Regions from separate parts of the Arthrobacter sp. FX8 genome, predicted to be linked through region 1. Evidence: predicted binding sites of a transcription regulator. Region 1 holds the regulator's gene; the other holds the start of a gene.

Region 1 (11,095 bases):
GCACGTGGAGCGGCTCACCCAGCGCTACGACCTCTACTCCGCCGGTGAACTGGTCCGCCTGGACCACTTCAACCAGGTCACCCCGGACGTCCCGCGCGGCCGCAAGTACCTGGAGGACCTGGGCTTCCGCGTCTCCGAGGACATCAAGGATGCCGACGGCGTCACCTACGCCGCCTGGATGCACCGCAAGCAGACCGTCCATGACACCGCGCTGACCGGCGGCAACGGCCCCCGCATGCACCACGTCGCGTTCGCCACGCACGAGAAGCACAACATCATCCAGATCTGCGACAAGATGGGCGCCCTGCGCATCAGCGACCGGATCGAACGCGGCCCCGGCCGCCACGGCGTGTCCAACGCGTTCTACCTCTACATCCTGGACCCGGACGGCCACCGCATTGAGATCTACACCCAGGACTACTACACCGGCGACCCGGACAACCCCACCATCACCTGGGACGTCCACGACAACCAGCGCCGCGACTGGTGGGGCAACCCCGTGGTCCCCTCCTGGTACACCGAGGCCTCCCTGGTCCTGGACCTGGACGGCAACCCGCAGCCGGTCATCGTCCGCGAGGAAAAGTCCGAGATGGCGGTCACGGTGGGCGCCGACGGCTTCTCCTACACCCGCAAGGACGGCTCGCCCGAAGGCGACCGGACGGGCTTCAAGCTGGGAGTCCAGGTCTAGCCATGCTGGAGCCCACGACGATTGAGGCCATCGCGGACGAGCTGGTGGAAGCCGGCCGGACCCGCACCCCTGTCCCCCGCCTGACCGCCCGGTACCCGGAGATGACGGTGGAGGATTCCTACGCGGTGCAGCAGCTGTGGCGGCGCCGCAACGAGGACGCCGGCCGGACCCTGGTGGGGCGCAAGATCGGCCTCACGTCCAAGGCCATGCAGGCCGCCACCGGCATCACCGAACCGGACTACGGCGCCATCTTCGATGACATGGTGCTGGAGACCGGCTGCTCCGTTCGGTGGGACCAGTACACCCACCCGCGCGTGGAGGTGGAGCTGGCGTTCGTCCTCAGGGACGGACTCAAGGGCCCGGGCGTGACCATCTTCGATGTCCTGAAGGCCACCGACTACGTGGTTCCGGCCCTCGAAATCCTGGACTCCCGGATCGAGATGGAGGGCCGGACCATCGTGGACACCATCTCGGACAACGCCGCCATGGGCGCCATGGTGATCGGCGGCAACCCGGTCAAGCCGGACGCCGTTGACCTGCGCTGGGTCTCCGCCATCCTCTACAAGAACCAGACCGTGGAGGAAACCGGCGTGGCCGCGGGCGTGCTGGACCATCCCGCCAACGGCGTGCACTGGCTGGCCAACAAGATCGCCGCCCACGGCGACGCGCTCAAGGCAGGCGACATCATCCTGGCCGGCTCGTTCACCCGCCCACTGTGGGTGTACAAGGGCGACACCGTCCACGCCGACTACGGACCCCTGGGAGCTGTGACATGCCGTTTCGAATAGAAGACACCTTCCGCTCCGCCCTGGCTGCGCAAAAGCAAAAGGGAAAGGCAGGCCGCCCGCTCGCCGGGATGTGGGTGTGCTCCGGCAGCCCGCTGGTCGCCGAACTCTGCGCGGGGGCAGGGCTGGACTGGCTGCTGGTGGACGCGGAGCACAGCCCCAACGGCCTCGAGTCCATCCTCGCCCAGCTCCAGGCCATCCATGGCTACCCGGTCCACACCGTGGTCCGGCCGCCGGTGAATGACACGGTGGTGATCAAGCAGTACCTGGACCTGGGGGTTCAGAACCTGCTGATCCCCATGGTGAATTCGGTGGCGGAAGCGGAGGCGGCGGTTGCTGCCACCCGCTATCCGCCCTACGGCGCCCGCGGCGTGGGCTCGGCCCTGGCCCGCGCCGCACGCTGGAACCGGGTCCCGGACTACCTCGCCCGGGCCAGCGAGACCATCAGCGTCACCGTCCAGATTGAATCGACGGCGGCCGTCGAGGCTGTGGAGGACATCCTCAAAGTGGACGGTGTGGACGCCATCTTCGTGGGCCCCTCCGACCTCGCCGCTTCCATGGGCCTGCTGGGACAGCAGGAACACCCCGAGGTGCGCGCCGCCGTCGAACACTGCCTGTCCGTTGCCAAGGCGGCCGGGAAACCCGGGGGCGTCAACGCCTTCGCTCCCGCCACGGCCGAGCACTACCTCGCCAACGGCGCGGACTTCATCCTGGTGGGCGCCGACGTCGCACTCCTCGCCCGCGGTTCCGAGGCCCTCGCAGCAAAGTACATTCCCCACGCCGACGGCGACACCCCCGCCAGCTACTGACCTTCCCTTCCTAAGGACTTCCCATGACACTTTCTGCGATCTCCCCTGCCTTTTCGCCGGAGCATGAAGCCTCGCTCCTGGCTTCCGTCCCTACCGGCCTGCTCATCAACGGTCAGTGGCGCGAGGCGTCCGACGGCGGCACGTTTGATGTGCACGACCCCGCCACCGGGGAGGTGCTCGCCACCCTCGCCTCCGCCACCAGCGAAGACGCCATTGCCGCACTCGATGCAGCCGACGCCGTGCAGGCGTCCTGGGCGCGCACCGCACCCAGGACCCGGGCGGAGATCCTCCGGCGGGCCTTCGACCTGGTGACCGAGCGGGCCGAGGACTTCGCCCTGCTGATGACCCTGGAAATGGGCAAACCGCTGGCCGAGGCCCGCGGTGAGGTCACCTACGGGGCGGAGTTCCTGCGCTGGTTCGCGGAGGAAACCGTCCGCGATTACGGCCGCTACCTCACCACCCCGGAGGGCAGGAACAAGATCCTGGTCCAGCACAAACCCGTGGGCCCCTGCCTGCTCATCACCCCCTGGAACTTCCCGCTCGCGATGGCCACCCGCAAGGTCGCCCCCGCCATCGCCGCCGGCTGCACCATGGTCCTCAAACCCGCCAAGCTCACCCCGCTTACGGCGCAGTACTTCGCCCAGACCATGCTCGACGCCGGCCTTCCCGCCGGGGTCCTGAACGTCGTCGCATCCTCCTCCGCGTCCGGGATTTCCGGCCCGCTCCTGAAGGACTCCAGGCTGCGGAAGGTCTCCTTCACCGGCTCCACCCCCGTCGGCAAGCGCCTCATGGCCGACGCCGCGCAGAACGTGCTAAGGACCTCGATGGAGCTCGGCGGCAACGCTCCGTTCATCGTCTTCGAAGACGCCGACCTGGACAAGGCCGTCGAAGGGGCCATGGCAGCCAAGATGCGGAACATGGGCGAAGCCTGCACCGCCGCCAACCGCTTCCTCGTCCACGAATCCGTGGCGCAGGAGTTCACCCGGAAGTTCGCCGCCGCCATGGGCGCCCTGCACACCGGGCGCGGCACCGAGGCGGCCACCCAGGTGGGACCCCTCATCGACGCCGGTGCCCGCGACGACGTCCACGCCTTGGTCACCGCAGCTGTCCAGGCCGGGGCTGTGGCGCTCACCGGCGGGGCGCCTGTGGACGGACCGGGCTACTTCTACCAGCCCACCGTCCTGACCAACGTGCCCAACCACGCGGCGATCCTTGGCCAGGAAATCTTCGGCCCCGTAGCCCCGGTGACCACCTTCAGCACCGAGGAAGACGCCATCCGGCTCGCCAACAACACCGAATACGGTCTGGCGTCCTACCTCTACAGCCGCGACTTCAACCGCCTCCTGCGCGTCGCGGAACAGATCGAGTTCGGCATGGTCGGGTTCAACGCCGGCGTCATCTCCAACGCCGCCGCACCCTTCGGCGGCGTCAAGCAATCCGGCCTGGGCCGCGAAGGCGGCTCCGAAGGCATCGCCGAATACACCACCACCCAATACATCGGCATCAACAACCCCTACGACGGGTAACCGCGGGGAAGAAGCACCTGCCGCCCTGGTCGAAAGGGTGGCAGGTGCTTCTTGACGCGGGTCAGCCGACGCGGGTGTAGCTGATCTCGGTCGCCCCCGCCGGCGCCGCGGGAAGTGTCACGTACGTGCCCTGGGCCCTGTTGCCATGTCCGGGAAGGGCTCCGGGCACCGTGACGTAGCTGCCCTCAAGCTTCGGCGATACCTCCGATCCGGGTGGCAACGTAACGTAGCTGCCCCCTCGGGAGATGTCGGTAGGTGCTGTTGCGGGCGCTTCAGTGAGCTCGGACTCTACGGTCATGGTGTTCTCCTGCTTGTCGGGGGCGTCGACGACGCAAAACCCAGCACCTGTGGCCCGTGGCGCAATAAGGTCCGCGGTACCGCTGCTGGGCGTTTGACGGGGTCGTTTGCCTGGATCCGGGGAGGAGTTACCCGGCGGTTCTCGAGGGCTTCGCCGGCCTGATCCCCACCCTAAGGCTTAATCTGACAATTTCACAATAAGGCGGGCTGATTTTTACGCCGTTCCCTCTCCGCCAACAGTCCTGCGCACAAACACAAGAGCGGGGGCGGGCACTCACCCAAACTGGGGAGTAACCCGCTACGCCGACCGGCTGGCGTCCTCGCCTACTCGATGTGGAGTATCCCTTGGAAACGTACGATGCACTTCTTGCCTCCATTGCCCCCGCTGCCGGCACTGGCCGGACCATCCTCAATCCGGCCACGGGCGAACCGGTAGGCGAAGCCCCCGTCCACAGCCTCGATTACCTGGAAAGCGCCGTGGCCGCAGCCGTGGCCGCGCAGCCAGCCTGGGCTGCCCTGGGCCACGACGCAAGGTCCGCCGCGCTGCTCAAGGCAGCCGACGCCGTCGAACGCTCCGCCGAGGAACTCGCCCAGCTGCTCTCCCGCGAGCAGGGCAAACCGCTGAACGGCCCCAACGCCCGCTTCGAAGTGGGCGCCTGCGTCGCCTGGCTCCGCGCCACGGCCGGCCTGCCGCTGGAACCGGAAACCATCGTGGACGACGGTGAGACCCGCGCCGAGCTGCATTACCGGCCCATCGGCGTGGTCGGGGCGATCGGCCCGTGGAACTGGCCCATGATGATCGCCGTCTGGCAGCTGGCGCCGGCCCTGCGCATGGGCAACACCGTCGTCGTCAAGCCCTCCGGCAACACCCCGCTCTCCGTGCTGGCGCTGGTCAAGGTCCTCAACGAAGAACTCCCCGAAGGCATCCTGTCCGTGGTGTCCTGCGGCCGCGAGGTGGGCGCCCGCCTCACCGACCACCCGGCGATCGGCAAGATCATGTTCACCGGCTCCACCGCCGGCGGCCGCGCCATCATCAAGTCCTCCGCCGACACCGTCAAGCGGCTCACCCTGGAACTTGGGGGCAACGACGCCGGTATTGTCCTGCCCGACGCCGACCCCAAGGCCATTGCCACGGACATCTTCTGGGGCGCCTTCCTCAACACCGGCCAGACCTGCGCCGCGCTCAAGCGCCTCTACGTCCACGACGACATCTACGACGCCGTTTGTGACGAGCTCGTGGCGGTCGCCAAGCAGATGCCCATGGGCAACGGCCTGGACGAGAACAACGTGCTGGGACCGCTGCAGAACAAGGCGCAGTACGACGTCGTGGCCACCCTCGTGGAGGCGGCCAAGGCTTCCGGGGCACGCGTCCTGCTGGGCGGGAACCCGGATACCAGCCAGCCCGGCTACTTCTACCCCACCACACTGGTGGCGGACATCGACAACGACAACCCGCTGGTGGCCGAGGAACAGTTCGGCCCCGCCCTGCCGATCATCCGCTACAGCAGCATCGACGAGGCGGTGGAAAAGGCTAACGGGCTCGACGTCGGCCTGGGCGCCTCCGTCTGGTCCCCCAACCTGGAAGCAGCCCGGGAGGTCGCGGCCCGCATCCAGGCCGGAACCGTGTGGATCAACCGCCATGGCGCCGTGGACCCGCGCATCCCGTTCGGCGGCGCCAAGCAGTCCGGCTACGGCGTGGAATTCGGCGTGGAGGGCCTCAAGGCCCTGGGCGTACCGCAGGTGATCAACGGCTGATGTTGACGCGGGAGCCCGGCACGCAAGGTTGCCGGCGCCGGGCTCCCGGGGCTTCGCGGCGCTACCCCATGGCCGGGGCCGTGGACGTCCGGCCGGCGAACTGCCGGCGGGCCCACCGGGCAAGTTTCTTGCCCTTGCCCTTCCACCAGTTGTCCTCGTCCTGGTTGTGGTGGAACCGGAAAACAATGGCCACCAGGACAAACATGCCCATCACCACGTCCACCCAGGAGGACACCACCAGGGCGATGAAGACGGTCATGGCATTGGCCACGATCGACGGGATCGCCAGGGTACGGAAGACGGTGCTGGCCACGTAACGCCGGTGGGACCGCGGGACGGACAATTCACGGACCATGTCAAAGCAGACGCAGACCACAACAATGGTCTGCCCGATGGCCAGCAGGATCTGCCCCGGCAAGGAGCTGCTGAACGCGGCCACGGATTCCATCCCCGGGCTCATGGCCGGACCCGGGTTGAAGCAGCTTCGCTGAGAACCTTAAACACGAAAACCCCCAGAAATTGCGGAACCATCGCCGCTGATCCGGCGATGGTTCCATTCAAATTCCAGGGGGCTTTTCCGTCACGAGTAGCGGGTACTCATATTTGTCCGGGGCACCGGGAAACGCTACCTGCTCTCCGGCATCCCGTTATTGTCCGATCGCACTTATTGTCCGATCGCCCGGGGCCGCCACAACATGACCGCCTGTGACCGGGGCCGGGGGCGCTGGCCACGGGCCAGGCTCACCACATCGCCCGCGGCGCCGGCGGCGAAGATGCGCGAATCCACGGAACGCGGCCGCCGCCCGAGTTCCTCGGTGAGTTCAGCGATCCTGCTCTGGAGGGCTGCCACCTGGTTTTCGAGTTCCAGGATGCGCTTGATCCCCTCCAGCGACACACCTTCGTGCGACAGCCGCTGCACTTCCCGCAGCATGTTCACGTCACGCTGCGAATAGCGCCGGGACTTTCCGGGGGCACGGCTGGGCTTGACGATGCCAAGCCTGTCGTACTGCCGCAGGGTCTGGGGGTGCATGTCCGCCAGCTCTGCCGCCACCGAAATCACAAAGATCGGCTGGTCAGCATTGATGTCCACGCCTCACCTCCGCGCCTAGAGCCGGGCCTTGGCTGCCAGGCCCTCGCGAACGTCCGCCGACGACGTGGCCTCGGCGAACGCCTTGACCGCAGCTTCGGCGTCCTTGTTGAGATTCTTGGGAACCGCGACGTCGATCGTCACCAGCAGGTCGCCGGTGGCCTTGGGCGTCTTGACGCCTTTGCCCTTGACCCGCAGGGTACGGCCGGACGGCGTGCCTGCCGGGACGCGGACCTTGACCTTGTCGCCGTCGATGGTGGGAACTTCAATGTCCGCGCCCAAAGCAGCCTCCGGGAAGGTGACGGGGACGTGGATCCGGAGGTTGTCGCCGTCGCGCGTGTAAAACGCATGTGGCTGGACCGACACGGAGACCACCAGGTCACCATTGCCGGCGGGACCGGGCTGGCCCTTGCCACGCACGCGGACCTTCTGGCCGTCTTTGATACCCGCGGGAACCCGGACATCGATGACCTCGCCGCTGGGTTCACGCAGGCCGATCGTGGTGCCGCGGATGGAGCCGGCAAAGGAGATGCTGGTCGACGCGGTCCGGTCGGCGCCCTTCTGCGGGGCGCGCTGGAATCCGGGGGCGCCGCCGAAGCCGCCGAAGAGGTCGGCGAACTCGGGCGGGATGCCGCCGGCGGAGGGATTGAAACCACCGGCGTGCCGTCCGGTATTGCCGGTGAACAGGCCGCCGAACATGTCCTCAAACCCGCCGTTGGGGGCGCCGGCGCCGCCGGGAGCAAAGCGGGCCCCGCTGCCCATGGCCCGGATGGCGTCATACTGCTGGCGCTCATCCGGATCCGAAAGCACCGAATAAGCCTCGGAGATGTCCTTGAACTTCCTCTCGGAAGCGGCGTTCCCCGCATTCGTATCAGGGTGGTGCTGCCGCGCAAGCTTCCGGTAGGCCTTCTTGATGTCGGCGTCGGAAGCGTCCTTGGCAACACCAAGGATCTTGTAAAAGTCCTTGTCCACCCAATCCTGGCTAGCCAATGGCGTTTCCTTTCAAAGTACAAAAGCGTTAGGGCGAGATTACCGCTGAACGCCGGAGCGGATGAGGGGGCCCGGGCGGGACCCCCTCATCCGCGGAGGCGAGGGGCAACTAAGCCGGGACGGCCACGATCACCTGGGCTGCGCGGAGGACACGGTCGCCTGACTTGTAGCCGGAGCGGAGGACCTGGCTGACGGTGTCAACCTCGATGTCCTCGCCGGGCTGCTGGATCAGGGCTTCGTGGATCGTGGGATCGAACTCCACGCCGGTTTCGTCGATGCGGACCAGGCCGTAGGTCTTCAGCGCGTTCTCCAGTTTGGTGGCGATCGCGGCGAATGGGCCGTCGGTGAGGTCACCGTGCTGCCGTGCGGCGTCGACGTCGTCCAGGACCGGGAGCAGGGAATTCAGGACGCCGATGACGGCCATTTCCCCTGCCACGGCACGGTCGCGTTCAACGCGCTTGCGGTAGTTGACGTACTCAGCCTGAAGACGGAGCAGGTCGTTGCGCAGTTCGGCTGCCTCGGCGCCGGCGGACCCTGCGGGCGCACCCTGGGCCACGGATTCCTCGGCCGGCACGTCCACGCCGTTGAGAATCTCCTCGGCCTGGGCCAGCGCGTCGCCGTCGGAATCTGCTGCCCCGGCCCGGGAACCGGCCCCCGGAGCGGACTGGCCGCCCTCGGGGTGCCGGGCCTGCCCGGTCACCGGGTCAACCTTGCGGTTGTCCCGGATGACGGGCTCCTGGCCGTTGCCCTGCGTGTTCTGCTGGCTTGCGGATGTGTTGTGCTCTTCCTCGTTACCGTGGTGCGGCATGGGTTACTTCTTCGCTTCGTCTTCGTCGATGATTTCGGCGTCGACGATGTCCTCGTCCTTGGAACCTGCCGAAGCTCCGGCGGCACCTTCAGCACCTGCAGCACCTGCAGCGCCTGCGCCGTCCGGCGAACCGGCCTGGGCGTAGATGGCCTCGCCCAGCTTGGTCTGGGAAGCCTGCAGCTTCTCGAACGCGGACTTCACAGCGGCGTCGTCGGTGCCCTCAAGGGCCTTCTTGAGGCTGTCGACGTCGGCCTGGACCTCGGTCTTGACCTCTTCGGGCAGCTTGTCCGCGTTGTCGGCGATCAGCTTGTCCACGGAGTAGGCAAGCTGCTCGGCCGTGTTGCGGGTGTCGGTTGCCTCGCGGCGCGCCTTGTCCTCGGCTGCGTGCTCCTCGGCGTCGCGGACCATCCGGTCGATGTCTTCCTTGGAGAGGCTGGAGCCACCGGTGATGGTCATGGACTGCTCCTTGCCGGTGCCCTTGTCCTTGGCGGAGACGTGCACGATGCCGTTCGCGTCGATGTCGAAGGTGACCTCGATCTGCGGAATACCGCGCGGTGCCGGGGCGATGCCGGTGAGTTCGAACGTGCCCAGCGGCTTGTTGTCGCGGGTGAACTCGCGCTCGCCCTGGAAGACCTGGATGGCCACGGACGGCTGGTTGTCATCCGCCGTGGTGAAGGTCTCGGACCGCTTGGTGGGGATGGCGGTGTTGCGCTCGATCAGGTGCGTCATCACGCCACCCTTGGTTTCGATGCCGAGGGACAGCGGGGTGACGTCGATCAGGAGGACGTCCTTGCGCTCACCCTTCAGCACGCCGGCCTGCAGGGCTGCGCCGACTGCGACGACCTCGTCCGGGTTCACGCCCTTGTTGGGCTCCTTGCCGCCGGCCAGTTCCTTCACGAGGTCGTAGACGGCGGGCATACGGGTTGAACCGCCCACCAGCACGATGTGGTTGATGTCGGAGAGCTTGATGCCGGCTTCCTTGATGACGTCGTGGAACGGCTTCTTGGTGCGCTCCAGCAGGTCCTTGGTGAGGTCCTGGAACTTGGCGCGGGTCAGCTGCTCGTCCAGGTGGACCGGGCCGTCGGGGGTGACGGAGAGGTACTGGAGCGAGACGTTGGTGCTGGTGGAGGAGGAGAGTTCCTTCTTGGCCTGCTCAGCTGCTTCGCGGAGGCGCTGAAGGGCGATCTTGTCCTTGGAGAGGTCGATGCCCTTCACCTTGAGCTGGTTCAGCAGGTAGTCAACGACGCGCTGGTCCCAGTCGTCGCCGCCCAGGCGGTTGTCACCGGCGGTGGCGCGGACCTGGATGGTGGAGAAGTTGTCTTCGTCCTTGCCGACTTCCAGCAGGGAGACGTCGAAGGTGCCGCCACCGAGGTCGAAGACCAGGATGAGTTCGTCTTCCTTGCCCTTGTCCAGGCCGTAGGCCAGTGCCGCGGCGGTGGGCTCGTTGACGATGCGCAGGACGTTCAGGCCTGCGATTTCGCCGGCTTCCTTGGTGGCCTGGCGCTCGGCGTCGTTGAAGTAGGCCGGGACGGTGATGACGGCGTCGGTGACCTTTTCACCCAGGTAGGACTCGGCGTCGTTCTTCAGCTTCATGAGGATACGCGCGGAAATTTCCTGCGGGGTGTACTTCTTGGCGTCGATGTCCACCTTCCAGTCGGTGCCCATGTGGCGCTTGACTGAAGCGATGGTGCGCTCGATGTTGTTGACGGCCTGGCGCTTGGCGATTTCGCCAACCAGGACCTCGCCGGACTTGGAGAATGCAACGACCGACGGCGTGGTGCGGCCACCCTCGGCGTTGGCAATAACGGTGGGCTCGCCACCTTCGAGAACGGAGACGACGGAGTTGGTGGTTCCGAGGTCGATACCTACTGCACGTGACATGTGTTGCTTCCTTCTTTCCTTGGAAACTGGTTGGCGCCCTAAGCATTGAGCGTTCTGCACTCAACTTTACTCAGGGCGCCACCGATGTCAATCCAAAGTTGAGTGGACTCCGCTCAACTTTGGGTGCCGCACCGGATTACAGCCGCGGTATTCCTTGGATTTCCGGGCTTTTGCGCGCAGAATTACGACGCCGGAAGGCGGGTTCGCTTTAGGAGAACGCGGCGCCGGGCTACTCAGCGCTCCGTGTCCCGGTCGCCGTGCAGCGGGCCGCGCTCTTCCGCCGTCGCCTGGACCTGGCGGTCGGTAAGCCCTTCACGCACGGCCTCCTCTGTTCGGGCGCCACCGGCCGCGCCGGCCTCCCCGTAGTCGCCTTCCTCGTATTCGCCGTCGGCAAGGTCCCGCCCGGGCCCGTTGACGGTACCGGCGGCTCCATGGTCCGCGTCCACGTATTGCCCGCCTTCGCCCGCAC
Region 2 (11,095 bases), 110 kb from region 1:
CGGAATCGGTGACGGAAGCGTCAAGTGACCCGGGAGCAGGCAGGCAGTCGGCAGCCCTTTCTGCCCATGGTGCGGCGACGCACCCCAAGTCCGGCCTACTCCGGCATCCCCGGCTGGGTCCGCGTGCTGGCCGTCCTGGCCGCCGTCGTCGTCGTGCTTCCGCTGCTGGCGATGGTGCTCCGCGTGGACTGGCCGCGGTTCCTCCCGCTGGTGACCTCCGGGCCGTCGCTGACCGCGCTGGGGCTGAGCCTGCGGACCTCGGCCGCCAGCACCCTGCTGTGCATTGTGCTGGGCGTACCGCTGGCCCTGGTCCTTGCCCGGGACACCTTCCGCCTGCAGGGGCTGCTGCGCTCGCTGGTGCTCCTGCCGCTGGTCCTTCCTCCTGTGGTGGGCGGCATCGCGCTGCTCTACACGTTCGGCCGGCAGGGGCTGCTGGGGCAGGCGCTCAACGTGCTCGGCCTGCAGATCGCATTCTCAACCACCGCGGTGGTCCTGGCGCAGACGTTCGTGGCCCTGCCGTTCCTGGTGGTGAGCCTTGAGGGTGCCCTGCGCACCTCGGGCTCCCGGTATGAGGCGGTGGCGGCGACGCTGGGCGCACGCCCCGGCACGGTGTTCCGTCGCGTCACGCTTCCGCTGGTGCTCCCGGGGCTGGCGTCCGGCGCGGTCCTCGCCTTCGCGCGGAGCCTGGGCGAGTTCGGCGCCACGCTGACGTTCGCGGGCAGCCTGCAGGGGGTGACGCGGACCCTGCCGCTGGAAATCTACCTGCAGCGCGAAACGGACCCGGACGCCGCCGTCGCCCTGTCCCTGGTACTCGTGGCCGTCGCCGTGGCGGTGGTTGCCCTTGCATACCGGCGCCCGGCACCGGGCCGTTCCGGGTCAGGCAAAAGGACGACGGCGCCGGCCCCGGCAGGAGGGGGTGTCCGGTGACATTGTCCTTCCACGCAGTGGTGGCCGGGCGCAGCTTCGACGTGGCCCTGAGCGTCCGACCGGGCGAAACCGTGGCCGTCATGGGGCCCAACGGTGCCGGTAAATCAACCCTGCTGGCCGGCATCGCGGGCCTCCTGCGGCCGGACAGCGGGCGGGCCAAACTCAACGGCAGGACCCTCTTTGACCTCGACGGCGGAAAACGTACGTGGGCGGCTCCGCACCGCCGCGGCACCGCCCTGCTGGCCCAGGAACCGCTGCTCTTCCCCCACCTGAATGCCCTGGACAATGTCTCGTTCGGGCCCCGCAGCGCCGGAGTTTCCAAGCGGAATGCGGAGGAGCAGGCGCTGCACTGGCTGGCCGAGGTGGAGGCCGGAGAACTGGCCGGGCGGCGTCCCGCCCAGCTGTCCGGCGGCCAGGCCCAGCGCGTGGCCGTGGCCCGTGCGCTCGCCGCCGACCCCGCCCTCCTCCTGCTCGACGAGCCGCTGGCAGCCCTGGATATCCACTCCGCGCCGCTGCTGCGCCGCCTGTTCAAGCGCGTCCTCGCAGGCCGGCAGGCCATCATCGTGACCCACGACGTACTGGACGCGCTGGTGCTCGCGGACCGGGTGGTCATCCTGGAAAACGGCCGGATCGCGGAGGAAGGCCCCACCCGGGCGGTGCTGGAGCGGCCGCGCAGCTCCTTTGCCGCCGGGCTCGCCGGGCTGAACTTCATTCCGGGCATCCTCGACGGGGCGGGGGTGCGGACCAGCCACGGCCTGCGGATTGCCGGCCACGACGAGGAAGCCGTCCCCGCCGCGGCGTCCGGGGAGCCTGGCCCGCTGCCCAGGGCGGGCGGTCCCGGCGTCGCCGTGTTCCCGCCGTCGGCCGTTTCCGTGTTCCTCGACGATGCGCACGGCAGCCCGCGGAACTCGTTTGCCGTCACCATCACGGACCTCGAGCCGCACGGCGACCAGATCCGCGTCCGGGCCGGCGGCCTGGCCGCGGACATCACCCCTGCCGCCTCCGCCGACCTGGGCCTTGTCCCCGGCATGACGGTGCACTTCGTGGTCAAGGCTGCGGCCGTGTCCGTGTACGGGACCTAGGCGGAGTATGTCCCGGCAGCCGATTGTCCAAGCAGGCCCGGCGGGACCTCCGGCTCTGGACAGCCGTTTCGCCGTGGGCAAACATGGCTAGTGGACGTCGCCGTCCAAAGTTGAGCGTAGTAGACTCAACTTAGTCAACAAGCCCCCGAAAGGAGCTCTCTTTGGACGTCAAATTCACCACCAAGAGCCAGGAGGCTCTTTCCGCCGCGGCAATGAACGCCTCGACGGCCGGCAACCCCCAGGTGGAACCGGCCCACCTCCTCAAGGCGCTGATGGACCAGCGTGAGGGCGTCGCCGTCGCGCTGCTTCGCGCAACCGGCGCCGATCCCGATGCCGTCAGCGTCCAGGCCAGCAGTGCCATCAAGGCACTGCCCGCCACGTCGGGCGGCTCCAGCCAGCAGGCGCAGCTGTCCCGGCCCGCACTGCAGGCCATCCAGCACGCCAAGGAGGAAGCGGACCGTCTGGGCGACAGCTTTGTCTCCACCGAGGTGCTCCTGGTGGGCCTCTCCACCGGCAACGATGCCGCCGCCCGCCTGCTGCGCGACGCCGGCGCCTCCCGCGAGGCACTTCTCGCCGCCCTGCCGGGCGTCCGCGGCGACCGCAAGGTGGACAGCCCGGACCCCGAGAACACCTTCCAGGCGCTCGAGAAGTACGGCACCGACCTCACCGCCATGGCCCGCGCCGGCAAGCTGGACCCCGTGATCGGCCGGGACGCCGAAATCCGGCGCGTTGTCCAGGTCCTGTCCCGCCGCACCAAGAACAACCCGGTGCTCATCGGCGAACCCGGCGTGGGCAAGACCGCGGTGGTGGAAGGCCTGGCCCAGCGGATGGTGGCCGGCGACGTCCCGGAGAGCCTGCGGGGCAAGACCCTCATCTCCCTTGACCTCGGCTCCATGGTGGCCGGCGCCAAGTACCGCGGCGAATTCGAGGAGCGGCTGAAGGCGGTCCTGGAGGAGATCAAGGGCTCAGACGGCCAGATTGTCACCTTCATCGACGAGATCCACACCGTGGTGGGCGCCGGCGCCACCGGCGATTCCTCCATGGACGCCGGCAACATGCTCAAGCCCATGCTGGCCCGTGGCGAGCTGCGGCTGATCGGTGCCACGACGCTGGACGAGTACCGGGAGAACATCGAGAAGGACGCAGCCCTGGAACGCCGCTTCCAGCAGGTGTACGTTGGCGAGCCCAGCGTGGAGGACACCATCGGCATCCTCCGTGGCCTGAAGGAGCGCTACGAGGCGCACCACAAGGTCTCCATCGCCGACTCCGCGCTGGTGGCGGCAGCCACGCTGTCCAACCGCTACATTTCGGGCCGCCAGCTGCCGGACAAGGCCATCGACCTGGTGGACGAGGCCGCGTCCCGGCTGCGCATGGAGATCGACTCCGCCCCGGAGGAGATCGACCAGCTGCGGCGCCAGGTGGACCGGCTCACCATGGAGGAGCTCGCGCTGGAGGGCGAGACCGACGCTGCCTCCGTGGAGCGGCTGGCTGCGCTCCGGGCCGACAAGGCGGACAAGGAGGAGGAGCTCTCCGCGCTCAACGCCCGCTGGGAGGCTGAAAAGGCCGGCCTGAACCGGGTGGGTGACCTGAAGGCCAAGCTCGATGAGCTGCGGTCCGCCGCGGACAAGGCCCAGCGCGAGGGTGATCTGGAGACCGCCTCGCGGATCCTCTACGGGGAAATTCCGGCGCTGGAACGCGAGCTGAACGCCGCTGCCGAAGCGGAGGCCGCCGTGACGGACAAGTCCGCGCAGATGGTGGCGGAGGAAGTGACGGCAGAAGACATCGCGGAGGTCATTTCCGCGTGGACCGGCATCCCGGCCGGCCGCATGCTGCAAGGGGAAAGCCAGAAGCTGCTGCACATGGAGGAGGAGCTCGGCAAGCGCCTCATCGGCCAGGGCAAGGCTGTAGCCGCAGTCTCAGACGCCGTCCGGCGCGCCAGGGCGGGCATCAGTGACCCCAACCGGCCCACGGGTTCCTTCCTGTTCCTGGGCCCCACCGGCGTAGGCAAGACCGAGCTGGCCAAGGCCCTGGCGGACTTCCTGTTCGACGACGAACGCGCCATGGTGCGGATCGACATGTCCGAGTACGGCGAGAAGCACAGCGTCGCCCGGCTGGTCGGGGCGCCTCCGGGATACGTGGGCTACGAGGAAGGCGGGCAGCTGACCGAGGCCGTGCGCCGTCGTCCCTACTCGGTGGTGCTGCTGGACGAAGTGGAGAAGGCGCACCCCGAGGTGTTCGACATCCTCCTGCAGGTGCTCGACGACGGCCGCCTCACCGACGGGCAGGGCCGCACCGTGGACTTCCGCAACGTGATCCTGGTGCTCACCTCCAACCTGGGCAGCCAGTTCCTGGTGGACCAGACGCTGGACGCCGAGGCCAAGCGCAATGCGGTCATGGCCACGGTGAACGCGTCCTTCAAGCCGGAGTTCCTCAACCGGCTCGATGAAGTGGTGCTGTTCGATGCCCTCACGGTGGAGGAGCTGGCGCACATTGTGGAACTGCACGTGGCGGAACTGGGCCGCAGGCTGCACGAGCGCCGGCTCACCCTCGATGTGACCGACAGCGCCAAGGCCTGGTTGGCGCTGTCCGGCTACGACCCCGCCTACGGCGCCCGGCCGCTGCGCCGCCTGGTGCAGCGCGAGATCGGCGACCGGCTGGCCAAGTCCATCCTCGCCGGTGAAATCAGCGACGGCGACACCGTCCTGGTTGATACCGCGCCGGACTTTGGGGAACTGACCGAAGGCAACGTGGACGCGTTGACGGGCGCCCCCAGTTCCGGGCTGTCGGTGCGGCGGAAGGACTAGCCGCAGGGCCTCTGAAGCGGGCCGTGCTGCCCTGGCGGGCTGACCGTCAGGGCAGCACGCTCGCGTTAATCACATCGCCGGTGTCTGCCGTGACGTAGCAATCAACCCTGCGGTCGCCGGATTCCCAACTGGTGCTGCTGGGGAAGCTGCGCTGGTAGTTGAGCTGGAAGTTTTTCGCCGCCGGGCCGAGTTTCGCCGCCTGGCAGACTTCCAGTGCCTTGGCCTTGAGCGGCTCCGCCCCCGGGTACTTGGCGCTTTCCGGATATGTCAAGGTGGCCACCAGCTGGGCCGAATGGCCCGTATCGCAGGGCACCAGCGTGGACGTCAGGGCCTGGGGATCGAAATCCTTGAAGCAGTCACCCAGTGCGTACGCCGGGGGTGCGACCCCTTCGCGGGGAAGGGGTTGGGGAGTGGCCGGCGGCGTGACCGTGGTTTGCAGCACGCCCTGTGCGTCATTCTTTGCCGCATCGGTGCCGGGCGATGAGTTCAACCAGACGGCAAGCCACACCAGTGAGCCGGCAACGGCAAGGATAACGACGACCAGAAACGCCTTCCACAGGGCAGGCTTCCTGTTGGTGTGTTTTTCCGGCGCAGGATCATGGCGCGGCTGGGACCAGGTAACGGATTCCGGGGCGGGGGCTGAACCGGTCCCACTGTGGATCTTCGGCAGGCTTCCGGTCCGCGGAGGCGAAGCGGGTTTCGGCGGGATGTCCTGGTGGTTCACGGGTGCGCATCCTCCTGGGTTTTGGTGCCACGGCTCGCCAACGGCCAGATAAAATCGGCAGTTCTTAAGCGACTCTACCGAAGAAAAATGCCGGAATCCCGCGGGAGGAGGTGCATCATGGTACCCCACCCGGCCGTCCGGGGCGCCGGGCGGCAAGCGGGGCCCGCCGAAAGCATGTAATCTAGGTGTACGACAAATTGACCAAACATTCCGGGGCCTCACCGATCGCCAAGGTGACCACCTCCGGTCCAAGTACAAAAGGGGGTCACGCCATGGGGCGCGGCCGTCAAAAGGCAAAAGCTACCAAGCAGGCTCGGGACATTAAGTACTACTCCCCGAACACTGACTACTCGGCACTTCAGCGTGAGCTGACGGGCCCTGGAAGTCGTTCAACGAGCCATTACTCGAATGAACCGGTCGAACCGGACTATTCGGCTTATGTGGATAAGTACGCGGATGATTTGGATGACGATGACGACGAGGTAGACAACCGTCGCATCGGCTAGTTGTCGCAAGCCTGCTGTGGCCCCCGGCCCGGCTGCTGTGGCGCCGCCTACGTCATGGAGCCCGCTGCCCCACCGAATTACCGGCAGGGCAGCGGGCTTTCCGTGTTTGGTTGGTAACCTGACCGCATGACTGTTCGGACCACGTACGCCAGCGGCGAGCCCTGCTGGGCGGATCTCCAGACCCCCGATGTTGATGCCGCCAAAGATTTCTACGCCCGCCTGTTCGGCTGGACCTACCAGGACTTCCCCACTCCGGACGGCCGCAGCTACGCGCAGGCCTTTGTCCGCGGGCAGTTGGTGGCCACCATTGCGCCGCAAAATCCCTTGCAGCTTGAGGCCGGCACCGCTGCCGAGTGGAACGTCTACTTTGCGGCCGCAGGTGCCGCGGACCTGCTCCAGGAAGCGGGCCATGCCGGCGGAACCGCCCAGTTCGGGCCTGAGACGGTGGGCGACACCGGGGTGCTGGGCTTTTTGGCCCCTCCCGGCGGCGGAACCACCGGGATCTGGCAGGCGGGTACCCACTTCGGCAGCCGGCTCTTCAACGAGCCGGGCGCCTTGGCCTGGGCTGAGCTCTTTACACCCGAGCCGCAGGCCGCCATCGGCTTCTTCCAGCAGCTTTTCGGCCATGAAGTCACCGAGTACCCCCAGGACGACGGCGGCAGCTACAGCACGCTGCTCATCGACGGCAGCGAGGTGGCCGGCATCGTTCCTGCCGACGAAGGCGAGGAAGCGGACTGGCAGATCTACTTTGGCGCGGCAGATATTGCCGCGGCGGCAGCGGCCGCCCTGGCAGCAGGCGGCGAAGTCCTGGTGGAGCCGGATGACCGTCCCACGGTGGGATCACTGGCCACCATCGAGGACCCGCAGGGCGGTGTGCTGAACCTCATACAGGTCGCTTAAAGTGGAGGCTCCCCACCGCGTGCAGTGGGGAGCCTCCAGCAGTTGGCTAGGCGTAGGCGTTGACCAGGCGGACAGCGCCGCCGTCCACGCCCTTGGCGCCCTGGACGTAATCCGGGCCGGACTTCAGGATGGAGTCCGAATCCTCGGTGACCGTGCCCATGATCCAGGACGGCAGGCCCCGGTCGTTCAGGCGGGCAACGGCGGCGTCGGCAGCTTGGGGCGACACGATGGCCACCATGCCCACGCCAAGGTTCAGGGTGCGCTCGAGGTCCGCCAGAGGCACGTTGCCCAGCTCCGAGACCAGCTTGAAGATGGCCGGCAGTTCCCAGGTGGCGCGGTCCACGGTGGCCACGAGGCCCTGGGGGAGGACGCGGGCCAGGTTGGCGGCCAGGCCGCCGCCGGTGACGTGGCTGAAGCCGTGAACAGCCGCTTCGGCGCTGACCGGGAAGGTGCGGGCCAGGTCCAGGCAATCGGCCGCGTAGACGCGGGTGGGTTCCAGGAGTTCCTCACCCAGGGTGCGGCCCAGTTCGGACACCTGGCGGTCCAGGGCCCAGCCGGCGTGGTTGATGACGCGGCGGACCAGCGAGTAGCCGTTGGAGTGGAGGCCGGAAGAGGCCATGCCGATCACGACGTCGCCCGCACGGACGCGGTCCGGTCCCAGCAGGGCATCGGCCTCGACCACGCCGGTGGCTGCGCCGGCAACGTCGTATTCGTGCTCGCCCAGCAGGCCCGGGTGCTCGGCAGTCTCGCCGCCCACCAGGGCGGTGCCGGCCACGGAGCAGGCGGCCGCGATGCCGCGGACAATGCCCGCGATGCGTTCCGGGACCACCTTGCCGCAGGCGATGTAGTCGGTCATGTAGAGCGGCTCGGCGCCTACCACCACGATGTCATCCACCACCATGCCCACAAGGTCGAACCCGATGGTGTCGTGGATGTCCATGGCCTGGGCGATGGCAACCTTGGTGCCCACGCCGTCGGTGGACGTGGCCAGCAGCGGCCTCTTGTAGGTCAGCAGCCGGGAAACGTCGTAAAGGCCGGCGAAGCCGCCCACCCCGCCGATCACCGAGGAGTTGTGGGTTGCCTTGACGGCATCCTTCATGAGCTCGACGGCGCGGTCCCCGGCTTCAACGTCCACGCCTGCGGAGGCGTAGGTGATGCCGGAGTTGTTTGCGGCGGGGCTAACGGAAGTCATACGGACTCTTTCTTATCGGCGCTGGTGGCGGCGGGTACGTCGGGCACAAGGTCGGCTTCGGTCAGCAGGTTCTCGAATTCTGAGTCCGGGCCCGGATCACAGCCGGTAGCCCCGGCCTTCTCAGCGGGGTCCTCGGTGGCGTCAACGGCCAGGGCGGCGGTTTGGCCGGGAAGCGCGGACGGGGAGGGCTTCAGGCCGCCCAGGTCGGTGCGTTCCAGGAGGTTCTTTCCCAGCTTGTCCGCATCCGGGAGCTTGATGGGGTACTTGCCGGTGAAGCAGGCGGTGCAGAGGCGTTCGCGCGGCTGGCGGGTGGCACCGATCATGCCGTCCTCGGAGATGTAGGCCAGCGAGTCTGCGCCGATGGCTTGGGAGATCTCCTCAATGGTGGCGCCGTTGGCAATCAGTTCGGCCCGGGAGGCGAAGTCGATGCCATAGAAGCACGGCCACTGCACAGGAGGGGAGGAAATCTTCACGTGCACTGCGGCGGCGCCGGCCTCCCGGAGCATCCGCACAATGGCGCGCTGGGTGTTGCCGCGGACGATCGAATCATCCACCACCACAACACGCTTGCCGCGGATCACGGATTCAAGGGCGTTGAGCTTGAGTCGGATGCCCAGCTGGCGCAGGGTCTGGGAGGGCTGGATGAAGGTACGGCCCACGTAGGAGTTCTTGACGAAGCCGTGCGCGAACGGGATGCCGGATTCTTCGGCGTAGCCAACAGCCGCGGGGGTGCCGGATTCCGGCACGGGGATGACGATGTCCGCCTGCTGCGTGTTTTCGCGGGCCAGCTGGCGGCCCATCTCCACGCGGGACTCGTACACGGAGCGGCCGGCGATGGCCGCGTCCGGGCGCGCGAGGTAGACGTACTCGAAAACGCAACCTGCCGGCGTCGGCTCCGCGAACCGCTTGGACCGCACGCCTTCCTCGTCGATGGCAATGAACTCGCCCGGCTCGATCTCCCGGATGAAGCTGGCGCCCACGGTGGCCAGGGCGGACTGCTCGGAGGCAACCACCCAGCCGCGCTCCAGCCGGCCCAGGACCAGCGGGCGGATGCCGAAGGTGTCACGTGCAGCGTAGAGCGTGCCCTCGTCCATGAACACGAAGCAGAAGCCGCCCTTGATCTTGGGCAGGAGTTCGGTGGCGGTTTCTTCCAGGGTCTTGCCGGGCTCGCCCTCCAGCAGGGCGGTGACCAAGGCAGTGTCAGAGGTGTTGCCCTGCTTCATTTCGCCGGTGAGGTGGCCGCCGTTGCGTTCGGTGATCATGGCATTGAGCTCGGCGGTGTTGGTCAGGTTGCCGTTGTGTGCCAGGGCCACCGTGCCGGTGGCGGTGGCGCCAAGGGTGGGCTGCGCATTGGCCCAGTGGCTGGCGCCGGTGGTGGAGTAGCGGCAGTGGCCCACGGCCAGGTGCCCGGTCAGGGTGTTCAGCGTGGTCTCGTCGAAGACCTGGGACACGAGGCCCATGTCCTTGTAGACGTTGATCCGCTTGCCGTCGCTGGTTGCTATGCCAGCCGACTCCTGACCGCGGTGCTGCAGTGCATACAGCCCGTAATAGGTAAGTTTTGCTACCTCTTCGCCTGGGGCCCAGACGCCGAAGACGCCGCAAGCGTCCTGCGGGCCTTTTTCGCCGGGGAGAAGATCATGGGAAAGTTTTCCATCGCCGCGTGCCACTGGTCGATTATCTCACGATATGGGGTATGACTTTTCCGGCCGCCCGTTTGTGACTTGCTACGCCTGGGGATCGGTGTCCGGCTCCGAGTCGGGAACGGCCTCCACGACGGCCCGGTCCTGCCGCTTCAGGCTGCGGCGGTCCAGGACCAGCGCCAGTGCGGCGCCCAGGATTGCGCCGCACGCGGCAAACATCACCAGGAAGAATCCGAAGACAGCGCCGGGGTCGAACGTTGCATCGCCCGGTACCGCGTAGGCAACCACTGCGGCTGCAGCAACACCCACCAGCGCACCCAGGACCAGGAAGGGAACGTACTTGGGTGCCCGGCGGACGGTTACTTCGCGCCGCTCGGCAGCGGATTCTTCAAAAGCCATGCCATCAAGCGTACTGCCGGAGATTTTGGGGACATAACGGGGCGTACGCCGCCATTGAGCGCCCTGGGCGACCAAAAACGCCCAGGCGGCCAATGCCGGACGCCTATCGCCCCGCTGCCCTGCAACTGATATATCTATTGACACTAGGTGTGGCCGCTGTCATATTGCTAGGTAGCGCTATGTGCATTCTGTTGTGCATTACGCAATTGTTCAGGGTTGGTAGGCCCAAGACCCCGTCCTTGAACAGCTGCGTCAGCTAGATTGGCACACGTCCCCGACTTACCGGACTGCCAAGGTCCAGGAAAGGAACACAAGAACAATGGTCCACAAGGTTCAAGCTGTCATTGTCCGGGAGAAGGACGCTCCGGTGTCGCTGGAGACCATCCTGGTGCCGGATCCGGGGCCGGGGAGGCCCTGGTGGACATCCTGACCTGCGGCGTCTGCCACACCGACCTGCACTATAAGCAGGGCGGTATCGGAAACGACTTCCCGTACCTCCTGGGCCATGAAGCCACGGGTGTGGTCAGTGCTGTCGGCCCGGATGTGACCTCGGTGGCCCCTGGGGACCGGGTGATCCTTAACTGGCGTGCCGTCTGCGGGCAGTGCCGTGCGTGTGCCAAGGGCCAGCCGCAGTACTGCTTCAACACGCACAACGCCACGCAGAAGATGACCCTGGAGGATGGAACCGTGCTTTCGCCGGCCCTGGGCATCGGCGCGTTCGCCGAGAAGACCCTGGTCGCCGCCGGGCAGTGCACCAAGGTGGACCCGGACGTTGACGCAGCCGCGGTGGGCCTGCTGGGTTGCGGCATCATGGCCGGCATCGGCGCCGCGATCAACACCGGCGAGGTCAAGCGCGGGGAATCCGTGGCCGTCATTGGCTGCGGCGGCGTGGGGATTGCCGCGGTCGCCGGGGCCAGGCTG

What was found. The regulator HspR, encoded in region 1, represses chaperone genes until heat shock. The targets are predictions, from matches to a motif close to AAGTTGAGTCNNNNNGACTCAACTT.
Region 2: the regulator HspR is predicted to act here: its motif matches at 2,117-2,141, upstream of clpB (ATP-dependent chaperone ClpB).

The regions. Positions count from the first base shown of each region.
Region 1 is NZ_CP113505.1:3,331,506-3,342,600, forward strand. It holds gene hpaD (3,4-dihydroxyphenylacetate 2,3-dioxygenase) at 1-688, shown strand, start outside; gene hpaH (2-oxo-hept-4-ene-1,7-dioate hydratase) at 691-1,476, shown strand; gene OUO20_RS15610 (HpcH/HpaI aldolase family protein) at 1,461-2,282, shown strand; gene OUO20_RS15615 (NAD-dependent succinate-semialdehyde dehydrogenase) at 2,306-3,808, shown strand; gene OUO20_RS15620 (hypothetical protein) at 3,870-4,106, opposite strand; gene OUO20_RS15625 (aldehyde dehydrogenase family protein) at 4,451-5,860, shown strand; gene OUO20_RS15630 (hypothetical protein) at 5,922-6,308, opposite strand; gene OUO20_RS15635 (heat shock protein transcriptional repressor HspR) at 6,525-6,950, opposite strand; gene OUO20_RS15640 (DnaJ C-terminal domain-containing protein) at 6,966-7,937, opposite strand; gene OUO20_RS15645 (nucleotide exchange factor GrpE) at 8,047-8,745, opposite strand; gene dnaK (molecular chaperone DnaK) at 8,749-10,626, opposite strand; gene OUO20_RS15655 (hypothetical protein) at 10,860-11,095, opposite strand, start outside.
Region 2 is NZ_CP113505.1:3,217,937-3,229,031, reverse strand. It holds gene modA (molybdate ABC transporter substrate-binding protein) at 1-28, shown strand, start outside; gene OUO20_RS15105 (ABC transporter permease) at 67-927, shown strand; gene OUO20_RS15100 (sulfate/molybdate ABC transporter ATP-binding protein) at 924-2,009, shown strand; gene clpB (ATP-dependent chaperone ClpB) at 2,171-4,813, shown strand; gene OUO20_RS15090 (septum formation family protein) at 4,860-5,537, opposite strand; gene OUO20_RS15085 (DUF3073 domain-containing protein) at 5,810-6,043, shown strand; gene OUO20_RS15080 (VOC family protein) at 6,170-6,943, shown strand; gene purM (phosphoribosylformylglycinamidine cyclo-ligase) at 6,990-8,135, opposite strand; gene purF (amidophosphoribosyltransferase) at 8,132-9,802, opposite strand; gene OUO20_RS15065 (hypothetical protein) at 9,860-10,174, opposite strand; partial or broken gene OUO20_RS15060 (S-(hydroxymethyl)mycothiol dehydrogenase) at 10,494-11,095, shown strand, end outside.